DNA from 3 places in the Streptomyces sp. NPDC104096 genome. Region 1 is predicted to be linked to each of the others. Evidence: riboswitches for the same ligand, from Rfam matches in the RefSeq annotation. Region 1 holds a riboswitch; each other region holds the start of a gene.
The links. A riboswitch is a leader RNA that binds a small molecule or an ion and turns the genes downstream of it on or off. The one in region 1 is predicted to bind cobalamin.
Positions count from the first base shown of each region.

Region 2: another riboswitch for cobalamin. It lies ahead of ACZ60B_RS36555 (cobalamin biosynthesis protein); the one in region 1 lies ahead of ACZ60B_RS05410 (ribonucleoside-diphosphate reductase subunit alpha).
Region 3: another riboswitch for cobalamin. It lies ahead of ACZ60B_RS21250 (ABC transporter substrate-binding protein); the one in region 1 lies ahead of ACZ60B_RS05410 (ribonucleoside-diphosphate reductase subunit alpha).

Region 1 covers NZ_JBVJMD010000003.1:208,544-211,809, reverse strand. Annotated here, with positions in the region: gene mctP (monocarboxylate uptake permease MctP) at 1-830, shown strand, start outside; cobalamin riboswitch at 1,117-1,260, shown strand; gene ACZ60B_RS05410 (ribonucleoside-diphosphate reductase subunit alpha) at 1,384-3,266, shown strand, end outside.
Region 2 covers NZ_JBVJMD010000061.1:26,452-29,717, reverse strand. Annotated here, with positions in the region: gene ACZ60B_RS36565 (inorganic phosphate transporter) at 1-771, shown strand, start outside; gene ACZ60B_RS36560 (hypothetical protein) at 807-1,028, shown strand; cobalamin riboswitch at 1,223-1,368, shown strand; gene ACZ60B_RS36555 (cobalamin biosynthesis protein) at 1,470-2,411, shown strand; gene ACZ60B_RS36550 (cobyric acid synthase) at 2,411-3,266, shown strand, end outside.
Region 3 covers NZ_JBVJMD010000020.1:24,346-27,611, forward strand. Annotated here, with positions in the region: gene ACZ60B_RS21245 (FecCD family ABC transporter permease) at 1-856, opposite strand, end outside; gene ACZ60B_RS21250 (ABC transporter substrate-binding protein) at 853-1,896, opposite strand; cobalamin riboswitch at 1,958-2,133, opposite strand; partial or broken gene ACZ60B_RS21255 (short-chain fatty acyl-CoA regulator family protein) at 2,148-2,298, opposite strand; gene ACZ60B_RS21260 (hypothetical protein) at 2,447-2,779, shown strand; gene ACZ60B_RS21265 (hypothetical protein) at 2,807-3,266, shown strand, end outside.

The DNA.
Region 1 (3,266 bases):
TCGCGCTGTTCATGTACCCGCACTCGATCACGGCGACCCTGTCCAGTCGCAGTCGCGACGTGATCCGCCGCAACACCACGATCCTCCCGCTGTACTCGCTGATGCTGGGCCTGCTCGCCCTGCTCGGCTTCATGGCGATCGCGGCCGGGGTGAAGGTGACCAACGGCCAGCTGGCGATCCCCCAGCTCTTCGAGAACATGTTCCCGGACTGGTTCGCGGGCGTGGCGTTCGCCGCCATCGGCATCGGCGCCCTGGTCCCCGCGGCCATCATGTCGATCGCGGCCGCGAACCTCTTCACCCGCAACATCTACAAGGACTTCATCAGGCCCGACGCGACCCCGAAGCAGGAGACCCAGGTCTCCAAGCTGGTGTCGCTGCTGGTGAAGGTGGGTGCCCTGGTCTTCGTCCTCACCATGGACAAGACGGTCGCGATCAACTTCCAGCTGCTCGGCGGCATCTGGATCCTGCAGACCTTCCCGGCCCTGGTCGGCGGCCTGTTCACCCGCTGGTTCCACCGCTGGGCGCTGCTGGCGGGCTGGGCCGTGGGCATGGTGTACGGCACGCTCGCCGCGTACGGGGTGGCCTCACCGACCCAGAAGCACTTCGGCGGCAGCTCGAAGGAGATCCCCGGCATCGGCGAGATCGGCTACATCGGTCTGACGGCGTTCGTGCTCAACGTGGCCGTCACGGTGGTCCTCACCTTCGTCCTGAAGGCCGCCAAGGCTCCCGAGGGCGTCGACGAGACCAGCCCGCAGGACTACACGGCGGACGCCGGCGACCCGGGCGTACAGGCGGAACTGCCGCCTGCCACGGCCGGATCGGCGCACTGACGCCGGCGCGTCGAGAGCTGCGCGCCGGCACCGGCGCAGGACGCTGAACCACCCTCCGCCGGGTTCACCGGCGGGGCGAGGGGCGGCGGGGCGACAAGGCCCCGCCGCCCCTTCGCGTCCCCGGCCGGTGCCCGGGGGAAGCCCCGTCACGGGCCCGTCCGCGGCCCGCGAGGAGCCCGCCCGCGCCTGCGTCCGGGCCTCCGGCCGCCGTCCGCGGAGAGTCCGACTGACACGCTCCGAAGTCGATGTGACACAACATCTGGGGGTGGCACCGCAGCCCGGCACAAGATGTATGCTCATGCTCGCTGTCGCCGCAGGGGAATCCGGTGCGAATCCGGAACTGTCCCGCAACGGTGTACCTGTGCTTGTCCGCCCCACGGCGGGCATCCACGCGTCCAGTCCGAGGACCTGCCGACCGCGCGCCCGGCCGTCCGGTCCGGGTGCCTTGACGTCCGGGTCTCGCGGAATGGACCGGTGGACGCGACGCCCCGTGCGCTCGTGTGCCGCCCCCTGCCCTCCGCGAGGCCCCCTGCCGAGCGAGGGAGAGCCCCAAGTGACCATCGCGCCAGCCGATCCGGCTTCAGCCACCCCGGCGAGGGAGACCGACGGTCCCGGTGCCGCGCTGCTGCGGACCCTGACCGAGCTGACCTCCGACCTCCCCGACGCCGACCCCGGCCGGGTCGCCGCCGCCGCGCTGCGCGGCCGGTCCGCGCGGGCGGACGAGACGGAGCTGCGCGAGCTGGCCACGGAGGCGGCCGCCGGGCTCATCTCCGACGATCCCGCCTACTCGCGGCTGGCCGCCCGGCTGTTGACCATCAGCATCGCCGCGGAAGCCGCCTCGCAGGGCGTGACGACGTTCACCGAGTCCGTCGCCGTCGGACACCGGGAAGGCCTCATCGCCGACCGCACGGCGGAGTTCACCCGGATCCACGCCGCCCGGCTCGACGCGCTCGTCGACACCGAGGGCGACGACCGGTTCGGCTACTTCGGCCTGCGCACGCTGCACAGCCGCTATCTGCTCAGGCACCCGATCACCCGTCAGGTGATCGAGACGCCCCAGCACTTCATGCTGCGGGTCGCCGCCGGCCTCGCCGAGGACGACACCGTCCGCTCGGTGGACGAGGTCGCCGCGCTCTACCGGCTGATGAGCCGTCTGGACTACCTCCCCTCCTCCCCCACGCTCTTCAACTCCGGTACGCGGCACCCCCAGATGTCGTCCTGCTACCTCCTCGACTCCCCGCTGGACGAGCTGGACTCCCTCTACGACCGCTACCACCAGGTCGCCCGGCTCTCCAAGCACGCCGGCGGCATCGGTCTGTCGTACTCCCGGATCCGTTCGCGCGGTTCGCTGATCCGCGGCACCAACGGGCACTCCAACGGCATCGTCCCGTTCCTCAAGACCCTCGACGCCTCGGTCGCCGCGGTGAACCAGGGCGGCCGGCGCAAGGGCGCGGCCGCGGTCTACCTGGAGACCTGGCACTCCGACATCGAGGAGTTCCTGGAGCTGCGCGACAACACCGGCGAGGACGCCCGCCGCACGCACAACCTCAACCTCGCGCACTGGATCCCGGACGAGTTCATGCGCCGCGTGAACGCCGACGCGCAGTGGTCCCTGTTCTCCCCCTCCGACGTGCCCGAGCTGGTCGACCTGTGGGGCGAGGAGTTCGACGCGGCCTACCGCGCGGCGGAGGCGGCGGGCCTGGCGAAGAGGACGATCCCCGCCCGCGATCTGTACGGCCGCATGATGCGCACCCTCGCGCAGACCGGCAACGGCTGGATGACCTTCAAGGACGCCGCCAACCGCACCGCCAACCAGACGGCCGAGCCGGGGCACGTCGTCCACTCCTCCAACCTCTGCACGGAGATCCTGGAGGTCACGAACGACGGCGAGACGGCGGTCTGCAACCTGGGCTCGGTCAACCTCGGCGCCTTCGTCGTCGACGGTGACATCGACTGGGAGCGGCTGGACGAGACCGTCCGCACCGCCGTGACCTTCCTCGACCGCGTGGTGGACATCAACTTCTACCCCACCGAGCAGGCGGGCCGCTCCAACGCGAAGTGGCGTCCCGTCGGCCTCGGCGCGATGGGTCTCCAGGACGTCTTCTTCAAGCTGCGCCTGCCCTTCGACTCCCCGGAGGCCAGGCGGCTGTCCACCCGTCTCGCCGAGCGGATCATGCTCGCCGCGTACGAGGCCTCCGCCGACCTCGCCGAGCGCAACGGCCCGCTGCCGGCCTGGGAGAAGACCCGTACCGCCCGGGGCGTACTGCACCCCGACCACTACGACGTCGAGCTCACCTGGCCGGAGCGCTGGGCGGCCCTGCGGGAACGCGTCGCCACCACCGGGATGCGCAACTCGCTGCTCCTGGCGATCGCGCCGACCGCCACCATCGCGTCCATCGCGGGCGTGTACGAGTGCATCGAGCCGCAGGTCTCCAA
Region 2 (3,266 bases), on a different contig from region 1:
GCCGACAGCAAGGCCGCCGCGAAGGGCTACCGCACCGGCCAGATCGCCTCGGCCGGCCTGGTCTCCCTGGCCCACGGCACCAACGACGCGCAGAAGACGATGGGCATCATCACCCTCGCCCTGGTCGCCGGCGGCGCCATCGCGCCCGACTCCGACCCGCCGGTCTGGGTCATCCTCTCCGCCGGTCTCGCCATCGCGCTCGGCACCTCCCTGGGCGGCTGGCGCATCATCCACACGATGGGCAAGGGCCTGACCGACCTTCAGCCGCAGCAGGGCTTCGCCGCCCAGACCAGCGCCGCGACGGTCATCCTGGCCTCCTCCCACCTCGGCTTCTCCCTCTCCACCACGCACGCCGTCTCCGGCTCCGTGATGGGCGCGGGCCTCGGCCGCAAGGGCGGAGTCGTGCGCTGGTCCACCGCGACCCGCATGTTCGTCGCCTGGGGCCTGACCCTGCCGGCCGCCGGCCTGGTCGGCGCGCTCGCCGAGTCCGTGACGAACCTGGGCGACTGGGGCACCGCGGCCGTCGCCGTCTTCCTGATCGCCTCCAGCGCCGCGATCTGGAAGGTCTCCCGGCGCGAGACCGTCGACCACAACAGCGTCACCGCCTCCGAGGAGCCGGCCGGCGTGGTGACCCAGGCGATCGCCATGGTGGCCCCGCCCCCCACCGGCACGGTGACCGAGAACCTCACGGCCACCATCCCCTCCCCGGCCGCCGCCCCGATGGTCACCGCCGACCCGGCGACGGCGTCGGTCCCGCCGACCGCCGCCTGAGCCCCGCGCACCCGGTTAAGTAAGGAAGCATCGGTATGAACATCGACTGGGCAGCCCTGGGCTCCGTGTTCGGCGTCAGCCTCGTGGTCACCGTGGGTCTCGTGGCCCTGTTCACCCTCGGCATCATGGGTCTCTCCCGCCAGGAGCGGGCCTCCGCGCAGGGCGGCGGCGCCGCGCTCGCGGTGACGGGCGCCTACGCGTGCTTCGCGGCCTGCGCGGCCGCGGTGGGCTACGGGATCTGGCTGATCGTCGCCTGACCCGCCGCCATCCGGCACACCGTTCGCCAAGGGCGGGAAGAACCCACGGGTTCTTCCCGCCCTTGCCGTTGCCCGCGCTTCCCGTTGCCCGCCCGTCTCGTCGGCCGCGCTTCCCACTCGTCGCCCGCCCATCCCGCCGCCCGCCGTGTGTGGGGCTTCACACACTCCTCCGTCCCAGGTCAAGAGCAGGTTGACGGCCCTTCAGGGCCCGTGGTGGACTTCCGGAGCCATCTACGACGACACAAGAGGAAGCCGGTGCGAATCCGGCGCGGTCCCGCCACTGTGACCGGGGTAGCAATCCCCGGGAGCCAGGAACTCTCGCCGTCGGTCTCGTCGAACCAGGGCGTGGACACCCTGAGTGAGGACATGTCGCCATGCTCGGCTGCCGATTGAGTCTCAGCACCAGGTCACTGCCCGGTACCGCCACGATCGGCTGAGCCGGTGCGTGCCGATCGCGTCTTCGCGTACGGCGCCACCGCGGGCCTCCTGGGCGACCTGTTCCTCGGCGATCCACGCCGCGGGCACCCGGTCGCACTGTTCGGGCGCGCGGCCGCGGCCGTGGAACGGGCGTTGTGGCGGGACCACCGTGGCCAGGGCGCGCTGCACACCGTGGTGTGCGCCGGCGGCGCCGTGGCGCTCGGGGCCGTGGCCGCCCGCGCCGTACGTACCTCCGGCGCCGCCTCCGTGGCCCTCACCGCCGCCGCCACCTGGGCCGTCGTCGGGGGCACCTCGCTCGCCCGGGAGGCCCGCGCCATCGGGCGCGCCCTGGAGGCCGGGGACGTCGCGGGCGCCCGCGCCCGGCTGCCGCATCTGTGCGGCCGGGACCCCCAGGCCCTCGACGCGGACGGCGTAGCGCGGGCGGTCGTCGAGTCGGTCGCCGAGAACACCTCCGACGCCGTCGTCGGCGCGCTGGTGTGGGGAGCCGTCGGCGGGGTGCCGGGACTGATCGGCTTCCGCGCCGTGAACACCCTCGACGCCATGGTCGGCCACAAGTCGCCCCGCTACCGCCGCTACGGATGGGCCTCGGCCCGGCTCGACGACGCCGCGGGCTGGCCGGGGGCCCGCCTCACGGCCGCCCTCGCGGCCCTGGCCGGAGACGATCCGCGCGGCGCCGTACGGGCCTGGCGGGCCGACGCCGCCAGGCATCCCAGTCCCAACGCCGGTCCCGTGGAGGCCTCGTTCGCCGGGTCCCTCGGCGTGCGGCTCGGCGGGACCCTCTCCTACGCCGGACGGGTCGAGCACCGGCCCGTGCTCAACGGTGCCCACGGACGGGCCGTCCGTGCCTCGGACATCGACCGGGCGGTGCGGCTGTCCCGGCGCGTCGGCTGGCTCGCGCTCGGCGTCTGCGCCGCCGCGCGACTCCTCGTGAAGGAACGTGACTGATGAACGGTGGTCTCCTGGTCGCCGGCACCACCTCCGACGCCGGCAAGAGCGTCGTCACCGCGGGGATCTGCCGGTGGCTGGTGCGGCAGGGCGTCAAGGTCGCGCCCTTCAAGGCGCAGAACATGTCCCTCAACTCGTTCGTGACCCGCGAGGGCGCGGAGATCGGGCGGGCCCAGGCGATGCAGGCCCAGGCCTGCCGCGTCGAGCCGACCGCGCTGATGAACCCCGTGCTGCTCAAGCCCGGCGGCGACCGCAGCAGCCAGGTCGTCCTCATGGGCAAGCCGGTGGGCGAGATGACCGCGCGCGGGTTCTTCGGCGGGGTCGCGGGCCCGTCCCCCGGGAACAGGCTGCACGGCGGGCGGCAGGAGGCGCTGCTGGGCACCGTCCTCGACTGCCTCGCCGAGTTGCGGAGCACGTACGACGCGGTGATCTGCGAGGGGGCCGGCAGCCCGGCCGAGATCAACCTGCGCCGGACCGACATCGTGAACATGGGCGTCGCCCGCAACGCGCGACTGCCCGTCCTCGTCGTCGGCGACATCGACCGCGGCGGTGTCTTCGCCTCCTTCTTCGGCACGGTCGCCCTGCTCGCTCCCGAGGACCAGGAGCTGGTCGCCGGGTTCCTCGTCAACAAGTTCCGGGGCGACGTGTCCCTGCTCGAACCCGGGCTCGACATGCTGCACGGCCTCACCGGGCGGCGGACGTACGGCGTGCTGCCCTTCCGGCACGGCCTCGGCATCGACGAGGAGGACGGGCTGCGCGTCTCCCTGCGGGGTGCCGTCCGGGAGTCCGCCGTCACCGCCCCCGTCGGCGAGGACGTCCTGCGGGTCGCCGTCTGCGCGATCCCGCTGATGTCCA
Region 3 (3,266 bases), on a different contig from region 1:
GCAGCACACGGGTGTGCCCGGAGCCGGTGAGGGCTCGGGTGGCGTGCGGGAGGACCAGGCCGACGAAGCCGATCGCGCCGGCGCAGCTGACCAGGGCGGCGATGAGCAGCGCGGTCGCGCAGAGCAGGACCAGGCGGGTGCGGGCGACGCGGACTCCGAGTCCGGCGGCGGCCTCGTCGCCGAAGGCGAACGCGTCCAGCGTACGGGCGTGCCCGAGGCAGACGACGAGGATCACTGCCAGGACGACGGTGCAGAGCAGCACCTGTCCCCAGTCGGCGCCCGTGAGCGAGCCGAGCAGCCAGAAGAGCACGCCCCGGGTGGTCTCGGCGTCCGCCGAGGTGAGGACGACGAAGGAGGTCAGCGCGGAGAACAGCTGCATGGCCGCGACCCCGGACAGCACCACCCGGTCGGCGCTGGGGCCGAGGGTGTGGCTGAGCAGGAGCACCAGGGCGAAGGAGAGCAGCGCGCCGAGGAAGGCGCCGGCCGACAGGGACACCGCTCCCCCGCCCACGCCGAGCACGACCACGGCGACCGCTCCGGTGGACGCGCCGGAGGAGACCCCGAGCACGAAGGGGTCGGCGAGGGGGTTGCGCAGCAGCGACTGCATGACCGCGCCGCACACGGCGAGTCCCGCTCCGCACACGGCGGCCAGCAGGGTGCGCGGCATCCGCAGGTTCCATACGATGCCGTCGCGCAGCGGCGTCGACGTGCCTTCGCCGAGGCCGAGATGGGCCGCGACGGACGCCCAGACGTCGCCGGTGGAGATGTCGGCGGGGCCGATCGTCACGGCCACGGCGATCGACACGAGCAGCGCGATCAGTCCTCCGCCCGTCAACAGCAGGGAGCGGGCCCTCACCTGGCGAACCCGAAGGCACGCAGACCGGCTGCGACCTGCTCGATCCCCTCGATCGTGCGGATGGTCGGGTTCATCGCCTGCCCGCTCAGCAGGACGTACCGCTTCTTCTTCACGGCGGTCAGACTGCGGGTGGCGGGGTTGGACTCCAGGAAGCGGATCTTGGCCGCGGCGGTCTCGGCGGTCTGCTGCTTGCGGGTCAGGTCGCCGATCACGATGACGTCGGGGTCGCGGTCGGCGACCGTCTCCCAGTTGATCTGGGGCCATTCGTCGTGGGTGTCGGCGAAGGCGTTCTTCGCGCCGACCGCGCGGGTGATGACGCCGGGCGCGCCGCAGCAGCCCGCGAGGTAGGGCGACTGGGAGTTGGCGAACCAGTACATGAGGGAGACGTCCGAGGCGTGCAGTCCGGCGGTGGCCGTGCTCACCCGCTGTCCGAGCGAGGCGACGAGCTTCTCGCCGCGCTCCTCGACGCCGAACGCGCGTGCCAGGTCGCGGATCTCCCCGTGGACGGCGTCGAGGGTGAGCGGTTCGCTGCGCGATCCGTCACCGCCGCTGCCGTTGTCCTTGCCCGCCGAGCAGTCGGACGGCGAGACGTACGTGGGCACGCCCAGCTTCTCGAACTGCTCGCGGGTGGCGACCCCGCCCTTGCCGAGGGTGGAGACGAACGAGGCGGTCACGAAGTCGGGTTCGGCGTCCAGGACCTTCTCGAAGGAGGGGTTGTTGTCGGCGAGGCGCGGCACGGACGCGTCGGCCTTCGCCAGGTCCTTCATGACCGGGTCGGTCCAGGTCGCCGTACCGGCCATGCGGTCGGCGAGACCGAGGGAGAGCAGGATCTCGGTGGTGCCCTGGTTGAGGGAGACGGCTCGCTTCGGCGCCGCCTTCAGGGTGACCTGGTGGCCGCAGTTGTCGAGGGTCACCGGGTAGCCGGCGGCGGAGGTCTTCTCGGCTTTCGCGTCGTCGCCGGCGGAGCCGCAGGCGGTGAGCAGCAGCGCGGACGCGAGGAGGAGCGCCGGGGTGCGGAGAAGTGCGGGGGTACGGAGCACGGGCAAGCCTCTGGGGTCGGGGCTCGTACGCGGAGCCTGGCCTACGGACGTCCCTCCGCGCGGGGGCGCGAAGGTGCCAGCAGGTCTTCGGACTCGGGTTCGTCCGGTCGGGGCGCCTTCCCGGTCTCCCAGTGGCGTCGTGCCCCGCCCGTCCCCCTCACCGCTGCGCGTCAGTTCCGGATTCGCACCGGATTCCCTGGCCTCGGGTGTGGCTCGACTGGCCCGCTGAGGCTATCAAGTCCGTCGTACGGTCAGATCGTGCGATCGGTCACGGGGCAGGGAGCGGAGGTGCTGGTGTTCCGGTCGATCCACAGGGGCCGGCCGAGCGGCGGTACGCCCCGCCGGGGACAGTCGGACGGCGAGGCGTTCACAGACGCGGCAGCCCAGGCCGATGCCCCGGGCCCTCTGGATTTCTTCCGGTAATCAATGTGACGGAAGATAAATCCGTCGCCTATTTTCGGCGGTCGAACATTCGAGCCGTATTCCCCCGAGGACTTGCACGGGTATATCGTACGAGTCCGCTTGAAGATCTATTCCCCTTGGGGGCGGCATGGGGGATTTTTCCTCATTCCTCGATCCGACGCATTTCGATCTCCCGCAGCACGATCCCACGTCCCTCGACGGCCTCGATCAACCCTCCGACCTCGCGCCCTCCCCCACCGGCGATCCGCCGGCGCAGGGCGACGGCTTCCACCCGGCGCAGGCCTCCCCCTACGAGCACACGCCGTACGACCCCCACGACCACCAGGACCCCCACGCCTCCCAGGTCCACTTCGGCGCCGGGGACTGCCCTCACTGCGGAGGCCTCGGACAGTCGCGTTGGATCTCCTCCCAGACCGACGAGCCCTGCTGGTACTGCAACCATTCCGGGGTGGCCCCTTGAGCACCGAGATCGGCGGGTGAGGCCGAAATGGATCCCATATCCGCCGGTGTCCTGGGTGTTCTCGCCCTGGGGCAGGCCGCCGGCCACGTGTTGAACTGGTACAAGAGCAAGCGCGACGGATCGTTCCAGGAACAACAGGAATTCCTCGCCGAAGTACGCGAGAAAGAGGCGCGACGTTCTCACAAGAATCTCCTCGCCAGGGACCGCGCGCTCAGGGAGGACCGGAGGCAGGAGGCGGACACCGCCTACGAGCGCGCACTGCACCGGGACCAGGAAATGGCCGCGCGCCACGAACAGGACGCCCGGATCGCACATGAACACACCCTGGAGCGGGACCGCATCCTCGCCGGCACCCGCGCCCAGGAGGCGACCACGGCACACCGACGCTCCCTGGAGCGGGACCTCTATCTGACCAAGCTGCGCATCGAGGAGGCGGACCTGGCCTTCGACCGTGCCCGGCAACTCGCTGTGGTCCAGTCACAGCTAC